DNA from 4 places in the Streptomyces niveiscabiei genome. Region 4 is predicted to be linked to each of the others. Evidence: riboswitches for the same ligand, from Rfam matches in the RefSeq annotation. Region 4 holds a riboswitch; each other region holds the start of a gene.
The links. Region 4 has a riboswitch for cobalamin ahead of PV682_RS33580 (ribonucleoside-diphosphate reductase subunit alpha). Riboswitches for the same ligand answer to the same signal wherever they lie in the genome.

Region 1 (2,191 bases), on a different contig from region 4:
CTCGACGCCCTCTCCCTCTCCCGCAACCGCCTCTACGACGGCCTCCTGCTCAGCGCCGTCGGCCTGGCGCAGACCGACGCCGAACGCCTCACCGTCGAGCACCCCGTGGTCGTGCTCGGCGACCGCATCGTCGGCGGACCCGTGGACCACGTCGGCATGCCCAACTTGGAGGCGTCCCGGGCGGCCGTCGCCCACCTCGTCGAGCGGGGGTGCCGGCGGATAGCGCTGGTCTGCGGAGACATCGACGAGATCGACACCTCCAGCCTCCGCCACGCCGGCTACCGGCAGGCCCTCACCGACGCGGGGGTGCCGTACGACCCCGGACTGGTCCGCGAGGTCGGCCGGTTCGGGCTCGCCGAGGGCGCCCGGTGCGCGCGGGACATGGTCGCCGGGGGCCTGGACTTCGACGGCGTGTTCTGCGTGACCGACACCCTCGCGATGGGCGTCCTGCGCGGACTCGCCGACAGCGGCGTCCGCGTCCCCGGCCAGGTCAAGGTCATCGGGTTCGACGACATCGCCGAGAGCGCGTACCTCGTCCCGTCCCTGTCCAGCGTCGACCCCGACCACGACGGCATGGCCGAACACGCCGTCACCCTCCTCGTCACCCGCATCGAACAGCACGAACCCCCGCCCCGGTACGAGGAGTTCGTCAGCGGCTTCACGCTCGCGATCCGCGAGTCGAGCGGCGGCCCGTGAGGCGCGACCCGGGGCGGCGAAGGGCCCTGAGCGGCGGCGTCGGGAGGAAAGTGCCTGGTGACGCGGGGTTGGTCGGGTACACGTCACGCGGTATCGTCGCCCCGACAACGACGGCAGGACGGAAGCCGGTGAGATCCCGGCACGGTCGCGCCACTGTGTGCCCTGCGGCCTCTTCGAGGCAGGGGTGAGTCAGACCCGTAGCCGTCGTACGGAGCACCACCGAGACGGGACGCGAACTCCCGAAGGAGGCCCTGCCATGGCGCAGCACGTCGCCCAGCCGACCACCGCCACCACCCCGCTCAAACTGCCGTTGAAGGCCATCGCCCCCTGGGCCGTCTTCTTCGGCGTCCTCATGCTGATCCTGCTGTACTTCGTCGGCGCCGAGCAGGGCGCCACCGCACTCCTCTCCGGCGAAGAGGTCCACGAGTGGGTGCACGACGCCCGCCACCTGCTCGGCTTCCCCTGCCACTGACCCGAGGGACGCCGACACCCCATGAACTCCGCAACCGTACGGAACCTGCTCGTGCGGGGCATGCTCGCCGGTCTCGCGGCCGGCGTGCTCGCCCTGATCGTCGCCTACGTCCTCGGTGAACCCTCCGTCGACAAGGCGATCGGCTTCGAGGAGGCCCACTCCCACGAGCACGGCCACGAGGCCGAACTCGTCTCCCGCTCCCTCCAGTCCACCGCCGGACTCGCGACCGGCGTCCTCGTCTACGGCGTCGCCTTCGGCGGCATCGCGGCCCTCGCGTACTGCTTCGCCCTCGGCCGCGTCGGACGCTTCAGCCCCCGGGCCACCGCGCTGCTCCTGGCCAGCTGCGCGCTGGTCGCCGTCTACGTCGTCCCGTTCCTCAAGTACCCGGCCAACCCGCCCGCCGTCGGCGACGGCGACACCATCGGGAAGCGCACCACCCTGTACTTCCTGATGCTGGTCCTCAGCGTCCTGCTCGCCGTCGCCGCGACCCTCCTCGGCAAGCGGCTCGCGCCTGGCCTCGGCAACTGGTGGGCGACGGTCGTCGCGGTGGCCGCGTTCGTCGCCGCGACCGGGCTGGCGTACGCGTTCCTGCCGTCCGTGAACGAGGTGCCCGCCGACTTCCCCGCGACCGTCCTGTGGCGGTTCCGGCTCTCCGCGCTCGCCATCCAGGCGACGTTGTGGACCGGATTCGGGCTCGCCTTCGGGGAGTTGGCGCATCGGCTGCTGAGGCCCGATCCCGTGACCCGGCGGGAGACCGTCACCGTCTGACACCTGAGGGCCTCGACTGCGGGGCCCTCACGTGTTCGCTGGCGCAGGCGCAGGCGCAGGCGCAGGCGCAGGCGCAGGCCAGGCCCCAGCCCCGGCCGAGATCCCGGCCCCGGCCCAGATTTCAGCCCCGGCTTCGGCGAGGAGCGGAGGAAGCACGTGCCCAACACACCCCGGCCGCGCCGGATCACCCTCGGCGGGCGTGAGGTGGTGGCGCTGACTGTCCCGGAGTACGAGCGGTTGATCGCCAGCAGGCGG
Region 2 (2,191 bases), on a different contig from region 4:
CGACGCCGATCAGGAAGGCGACCTTGCGGCCGAAGAGGTCCGCGATCCGGCCGCCGAGGAGCAGGAGGCTGCCGAAGGCGAGGGAGTAGGCGGTGACGATCCAGGTCCGGTCGCCGTCGGAGAACCCGAGGTCGGCCTGGGCGGACGGCATCGCGATGTTCACGATCGTCGCGTCCAGGGTGACCATCAGCTGGGCTATGCCGATCATCGCGAGGACCCACCAGCGGTGACGGGACGCGGGTTCCTCGGCTGTCTTCGTGAGTGACGTCGTGTCCGGCGTCTGAGTGGTCTGTGACATCAGGGGCCTGCTCCGATGAGATGATCGGGCGTCTCGCGAACGAAACGGTTTCGTACTTCAGGAACGCTACACACCTCACTAGCGAAACTCAACCGTTTCGATAAAGAGACCGGCGTCACATACCGGCCGGTTTCCCAAAGGCCCTCCCCGTACCGGCGGTTCACCCCGTACGCTGATCACCGCAGCCGGTTCGCCCCGTCAGCCAGACGGGCCGCGTCGCAAGAGGGAACCCGGTGGGAATCCGGGACTGCCCCGCAGCGGTGAGCGGGAACGACCGCCGTCATACGCACTGGGCCCATGGGGCCTGGGAAGCGACGGCCAGTAGGTGCCTCGTCCTCGGAGGAGGCGTGCCCGCGAGTCCGAAGACCTGCCGACTGCCCGTGCGCGATGTGTTCGCGCACGGAGTTCCGGTGACCTCGCGGGTGGGTCGGCGCACAGGCGGCTTCGTGCCGTCCGCTCCTTCACGCCCTCGTCCCGTCGCCGGGACCTCAGGGAATCGTCTCGTGAAGGAGATCTCCGTGACCACGAAGTCCGCAGCCGCGGCAACCCTGTACGGCTACCCCCGGCAGGGCGAGCACCGGGAACTGAAGAAGGCCGTCGAGGGCTACTGGAAGGGCCGCGTCACCGCAGGCGAACTCCGCTCGACCGCCGCCGACCTGCGCGCCGCGACCTGGCGCCGCCTCTCCGACGCCGGCCTCGACGAGGTGCCCACCGGCGACTTCTCGCTGTACGACCACGTCCTCGACACCAGCGTCATGGTCGGCGCGATTCCCGTACGCCACGCGGGAATCGCCGACCCGTTGGACCGCTACTTCGCCATGGCGCGCGGCACGCAGGACGCGCCGCCACTGGAGATGACCAAGTGGTTCGACACCAACTACCACTACCTGGTGCCCGAGTTGGGCCCGGACACGGTCTTCCGCGCCGAACCCGCCCAGCAGCTCGCCGAGTTGAGGGAGGCCCTCGCCCTCGGCCTGACGGCGCGCCCGGTCCTCGTCGGCCCGGTCACCTACCTGCTGCTGGCCAAGCCCGCCCCCGGCGTCGACCCCGCCTTCGAGCCGCTCACCCTCCTCGACCGGCTCCTGCCGGTGTACGCCGAGATCCTCGCCGAGCTGCGCGCGGCCGGTGCCCGGTGGGTGCAGCTCGACGAGCCCGCCCTCGTCCAGGACCGCACCCCGGCCGAGCTGAACGCCGCCGCGCGCGCGTACCGGGACCTCGGCACGCTCGGGGACCGTCCCGAGCTGCTGGTCGCGACCTACTTCGACCGGCCCGGCGAGGCCCTGCCGGTGCTGGCCAAGGCGCCCGTCGAGGGGCTCGCCCTCGACTTCACGCGGCCCGGCACGCTGGAGGACCTCGCGTCCGTCGGCGGGCTGCCCGGCAAGCGGCTCGTCGCGGGGGTGGTCGACGGCCGCAACGTCTGGGTGAACGACCTCGCGAAGTCGCTGACCCTGCTGGGCACCCTCCTCGGGCTCGCCGGCCGCGTCGACGTCGCCGCCTCCTGCTCCCTCCTGCACGTCCCCCTCGACACCGGCCTCGAACGCGACACCGACCCGCAGATCCTGCGCTGGCTGGCCTTCGCCCGGCAGAAGACCGCCGAGGTCGTCACCCTGGCGCGCGGACTGACCAGCGGAACCGGCGCCATCGCCGCCGAACTCGCCGCCAACCACGCGGATTTGACGTCCCGGGCAGGGTCACCGATCACGCGCGACCCGGATGTGCGGGCCCGTGCGGCGGCGGTCACTGCGGCCGACACCCGCCGCGAACAGCCGTACGCCGAGCGGGCCTTGGCGCAGCGCGCGCATCTCGGGCTGCCCACGCTGCCGACGACCACGATCGGCTCGTTCCCGCAGACCGGTGAACTCCGGGCCGCCCGCGCGGACTTGCGGGCGGGGC
Region 3 (2,191 bases), on a different contig from region 4:
ACGCCGAGGACGAAGGGGTCGGCGAGCGGGTTGCGCAGCAGCGACTGCATCACCGCGCCGCACACCGCGAGCCCGGCGCCGCACACCGCCGCGAGGAGCGTGCGCGGCAGGCGCAGGTTCCACACGATGCCGTCCCGCAGCGGGCTCAACTCCGTGTGGCCCCAGCCGAGATGGGACGCCACCGACGCCCACACGTCCGCGACCGCGATGTCCGCCGGGCCGATCGTGATCGCCAGCGCGACCGACGCGGCCAGCAGCGCCAGGCCGCCCGCGGTGAACAGGAGACCGCGGGTCACGAGGCGGCGGGTCACCGGGAGAGGCCGTACGTCCGCAGCGCCGCCGCGACCTTCTCGATGCCCTCGACCGTACGGATCGTCGGGTTCATGGCCTGGCCCGACAGCAGGACGTACCGCTTGTTCCTCACCGCCGTCATGTTCCTCGTGACCGGGTTCGACTCCAGGAACGCGATCTTCTTCGCGGCCGTCTCCGCCGTCTGCTGCTTGCGCGTGAGGTCGCCGATCACCAGGACCGCCGGGTCCCGGTCCGCGACCGTCTCCCAACTCACCTGCGGCCATTCGTCCTTGGTGTCGTCGAAGACGTTCTTCGCGCCCAGCGCGCGGGTGATGACGCCGGGAGCTCCGCAACAGCCCGCGAGGTAGGGGGACTGGGAGTTCGCGAACCAGTAGAGCAGGGTGACGTCCTGGGCCCTCAGACCCGAAGTCGCCTTCCGCACGCGCTCCTTGAGGTCAGCGACCAGCTTCTCGCCGCGCTCCTCGACGCCGAAGATCCTCGCCAGGTCCAGGACTTCGCCGTACACCGTGTCGATCGACAGCGGCTGCGTGCGCGCGCCGTCGCCGTCCCCGCCGTTGTCCTTGCCGACGCAGTCCGAGGGGGACAGGTACGTCGGGACGCCCAGCTTCTCGAACTGTTCCCTCGGGGCCACGCCGCCCTTGCCCAGCGTCGACGCGAACGAGGCCGCCACGAAGTCCGGTTCCGCGTCCAGGACCCTCTCCAGCGAGGGCGCGTTGTCCGCGAGGCGCTCGACCTTCGCGTTCTCCTTCTCCAGGCCCTTGGACACCGGGTCCGTCCAGGTCGCCGTCCCCACCATGCGGTCCGCGAGGCCCAGGGAGAGCATGATCTCCGTGGTGCCCTGGTTGAGGGAGACCGCGCGCTTCGGGGGGCTGCCGACGGAGACTTTCTCGCCGCAGTTCGTGAGAGTGAGGGCGCCTGAACTCTCGTCCTCGGGGGACGCAGGGGACGAAGACCCGCACCCCGCGACGAGAACAGCGGACACAGCAGCCAGTACGGCAGGACGTGCGAGTCGCACAGAGCTTCCTTCGGCGTCGAGGGCTCGTACGCGAAGCCCGGTCGTACGGTCGCACCCCCTCGCCGGGGCTCCGGCCGGAGGCCGCCAGCAGGTCTTCGGACTCGGGATCGTCCAGCCGGGACGCCTTCCCGGACGAACCGTCCAGTGGCCTGCTGTCCCGCCCGTCACCCTCACCGCTGCGCGTCAGCTCCGGAGTCCCACCGGATTCCCTGACCTCGTGCGTTCGCTCGGACGCACGTGGGTTCGACTGGCCCTGGGAAGCTATCACGCGGGGAAGGGGCGGAGGGGGGTGGGGCGGGGCCGGGAAGTGACCGACCGGCGGGGACGCGGGTTCTCACCCCCGCCCGCTCTCCCACTCCCGCGCCAGCATCGCGTACACGTACTCGCTTCCCCACCGCTCCCCGTCGAGGTCGTTCTCCACCAAGTGGGCCTCGCGGCGCATGCCGAGCCGCTCGGCGACCCGTACGGAACCGGTGTTCAGGGCGTCGATACGGGCGTACAGGCGGTGGGTGCGCAACTCGCCGAAGGCCAGGCCGGCTCCCGCGCGGGCCGCCTCCGTCGCGTAACCCCGGCCGCTGTGCGCGGGGTTGAAGACCCAGCCGATCTCGGTCTGCCGGGCACGCACACTCGCCGCCTTGAGGACGATCTCCCCCACGACCCCGGGCTCGCCCCGCCGGCACACCGCCAGGACCAGGCTGTCACCGTCCTCGCCCCAGGGCGACCCCTCGGCGCGGCGTGCCAGGCTCTCCCCGCACTGCTCCCTGCTGAGCGGCGGCCGGTACAGATGACGGGCGACCTCGGGCAGCCCCTGATACGCGTACAGGTCGTCGAGATCGTCCGGGGTGAAGAGGCGGAGGTGGAGGC
Region 4 (2,191 bases):
AGCCGCGAGGTCATCCGCCGCAACACGACGATCCTGCCGCTGTATTCCCTCATGCTGGGCCTGCTCGCCCTCCTCGGCTTCATGGCCATCGCGGCGGGCGTGAAGGTCTCCAACGGGCAGCTGGCGATCCCCCAGCTCTTCGAGGACATGTTCCCCGACTGGTTCGCGGGCGTCGCCTTCGCGGCGATCGGCATCGGGGCGCTGGTTCCGGCCGCGATCATGTCCATCGCCGCGGCGAACCTCTTCACCCGGAACATCTACAAGGACTTCATCCGCCCCGACGCGACGCCGGAACAGGAGACGAAGGTCTCCAAGCTGGTCTCCCTCCTCGTGAAGGTCGGCGCCCTGGTCTTCGTCCTCACCATGGACAAGACGGTCGCCATCAACTTCCAGCTCCTGGGCGGCATCTGGATCCTCCAGACCTTCCCGGCCCTGGTCGGCGGCCTGTTCACCCGCTGGTTCCACCGCTGGGCGCTGCTCGGCGGCTGGGCGGTGGGCATGCTGTACGGCACGATCGCCGCGTACGGTGTGGCCTCCCCCACGCAGAAGCACTTCGGCGGCAGCTCGAAGGAGATCCCCGGCATCGGTGAGATCGGCTACATCGGCCTCACGGCGTTCGTCCTGAACGTCGCGGTGACGGTGGTCCTGACGTTCGTCCTGAAGGCGGCGAAGGCCCCCGACGGCATCGACGAGACGAGCCCCTCGGACTACACGGCGGACGCGGGCGACCCGGGCGTCCAGACGGAACTCCCCCCGGCGACGTCGGGAGCGGCCCACTAGCAGTTCGCTCCACAGGGGTGCCACACCAGGCCGTCAGGCGGGTGCGGCACCCCTGTGGCTTGTCGCGCAGTTCCCCGCGCCCCTAAAAAAGATGCGCTGCGCGCACTTTTTAGGGGCGCGGGGAACTGCGCGAACGGCCACGACGCACCCGCAGACCGCCTCCGACAACACCCCCCACCCCCCGCCCGGCATCACAGTTCCCACCCACAAGTTGACGCTCCGAAGCCGACGCGACACAACATCTGGGGGTGACCTGACAGGGCGGCACTAGATGTATGCTCATGCTCGCTGTCGCCGCAGGGGAATCCGGTGGGAATCCGGAACTGTCCCGCAACGGTGTACTTGTGCGTATACGCGCACGGGAGTCAGTCCGAGGACCTGTCGGCAGCAAGCGCCAGCCGTGCCAAGGGACGGCTCGGCGTGCCCTGACGTCCGGGCCTCGCGGAGTGGGCCGGGGACGCGTACGTGTCGTGCGTCCGTGCTGCCCCATGCCCTCCCGCGAAGCCCCTTGCCGAGCGAGGGAGAGCCTCACGTGACCATCGCGCCAGCCGAACCGGCTTCAGAGGTCCAGGCGGTCGAGACCGGAACCGACGGTCCCGGTACCGCGCTGCTGCGGACCCTGACGGAGCTGACCGCCGACCTCCCCGACGCGGACCCCGGCCGGGTCGCCGCCGCGGCCCTGCGGGGCCGTTCCGCGCGGGCGGACGAGGCCGAGCTGCGGGAGCTGGCGACGGAGGCCGCCGCGGGCCTGATCTCGGAGGACCCGGCGTACTCCCGTCTCGCCGCCCGCCTGCTGACGATCAGCATCCGCGAGGAGGCCGCCTCGCAGAGTGTGACGACGTTCACGGAGTCGATCTCCGTGGGCCACCGCGAGGGCCTGATCGCGGACCGCACGGCGGAGTTCGCGCGCCTGCACGCGACCGCGCTGGACGGCCTGATCGACCCGGCCGCCGACGACCGCTTCGGCTACTTCGGCCTCCGTACCCTGCACAGCCGCTACCTGCTGCGGCACCCGATCACGCGCAAGGTGATCGAGACGCCCCAGCACTTCCTGCTGCGCGTGGCGTCCGGGCTCGCCGAGGACGACACCGTACGGGCCCTGGACGAGGTCGCGGCCCTGTACGGCCTGATGAGCCGCCTGGACTACCTGCCGTCCTCCCCCACGCTGTTCAACTCCGGCACCCGGCACCCCCAGATGTCGTCCTGCTACCTCCTGGACTCCCCCAAGGACGAGCTGGACTCCATCTACGACCGCTACCACCAGGTCGCCCGCCTGTCGAAGCACGCCGGCGGCATCGGCCTGTCGTACTCCCGCATCCGCTCCCGGGGTTCGCTGATCCGGGGCACGAACGGGCACTCCAACGGCATCGTGCCGTTCCTGAAGACGCTGGACGCGAGTGTCGCGGCCGTG

Region 1: linked by a shared signal. The riboswitch ahead of PV682_RS17950 (CbtB domain-containing protein) and the one ahead of PV682_RS33580 (ribonucleoside-diphosphate reductase subunit alpha) in region 4 are both predicted to bind cobalamin.
Region 2: linked by a shared signal. The riboswitch ahead of metE (5-methyltetrahydropteroyltriglutamate--homocysteine S-methyltransferase) and the one ahead of PV682_RS33580 (ribonucleoside-diphosphate reductase subunit alpha) in region 4 are both predicted to bind cobalamin.
Region 3: linked by a shared signal. The riboswitch ahead of PV682_RS13245 (ABC transporter substrate-binding protein) and the one ahead of PV682_RS33580 (ribonucleoside-diphosphate reductase subunit alpha) in region 4 are both predicted to bind cobalamin.

The regions. Positions count from the first base shown of each region.
Region 1 covers NZ_JARAYJ010000011.1:173,125-175,315, forward strand. Annotated here, with positions in the region: gene PV682_RS17945 (LacI family DNA-binding transcriptional regulator) at 1-696, shown strand, start outside; cobalamin riboswitch at 768-916, shown strand; gene PV682_RS17950 (CbtB domain-containing protein) at 953-1,168, shown strand; gene PV682_RS17955 (CbtA family protein) at 1,190-1,936, shown strand; gene PV682_RS17960 (hypothetical protein) at 2,093-2,191, shown strand, end outside.
Region 2 covers NZ_JARAYJ010000002.1:441,364-443,554, reverse strand. Annotated here, with positions in the region: gene PV682_RS04095 (MFS transporter) at 1-298, opposite strand, end outside; cobalamin riboswitch at 468-687, shown strand; gene metE (5-methyltetrahydropteroyltriglutamate--homocysteine S-methyltransferase) at 817-2,191, shown strand, end outside.
Region 3 covers NZ_JARAYJ010000008.1:25,920-28,110, forward strand. Annotated here, with positions in the region: gene PV682_RS13240 (FecCD family ABC transporter permease) at 1-296, opposite strand, end outside; gene PV682_RS13245 (ABC transporter substrate-binding protein) at 308-1,327, opposite strand; cobalamin riboswitch at 1,417-1,538, opposite strand; gene PV682_RS13250 (GNAT family N-acetyltransferase) at 1,662-2,191, opposite strand, start outside.
Region 4 covers NZ_JARAYJ010000033.1:27,667-29,857, reverse strand. Annotated here, with positions in the region: gene mctP (monocarboxylate uptake permease MctP) at 1-780, shown strand, start outside; cobalamin riboswitch at 1,056-1,180, shown strand; gene PV682_RS33580 (ribonucleoside-diphosphate reductase subunit alpha) at 1,313-2,191, shown strand, end outside.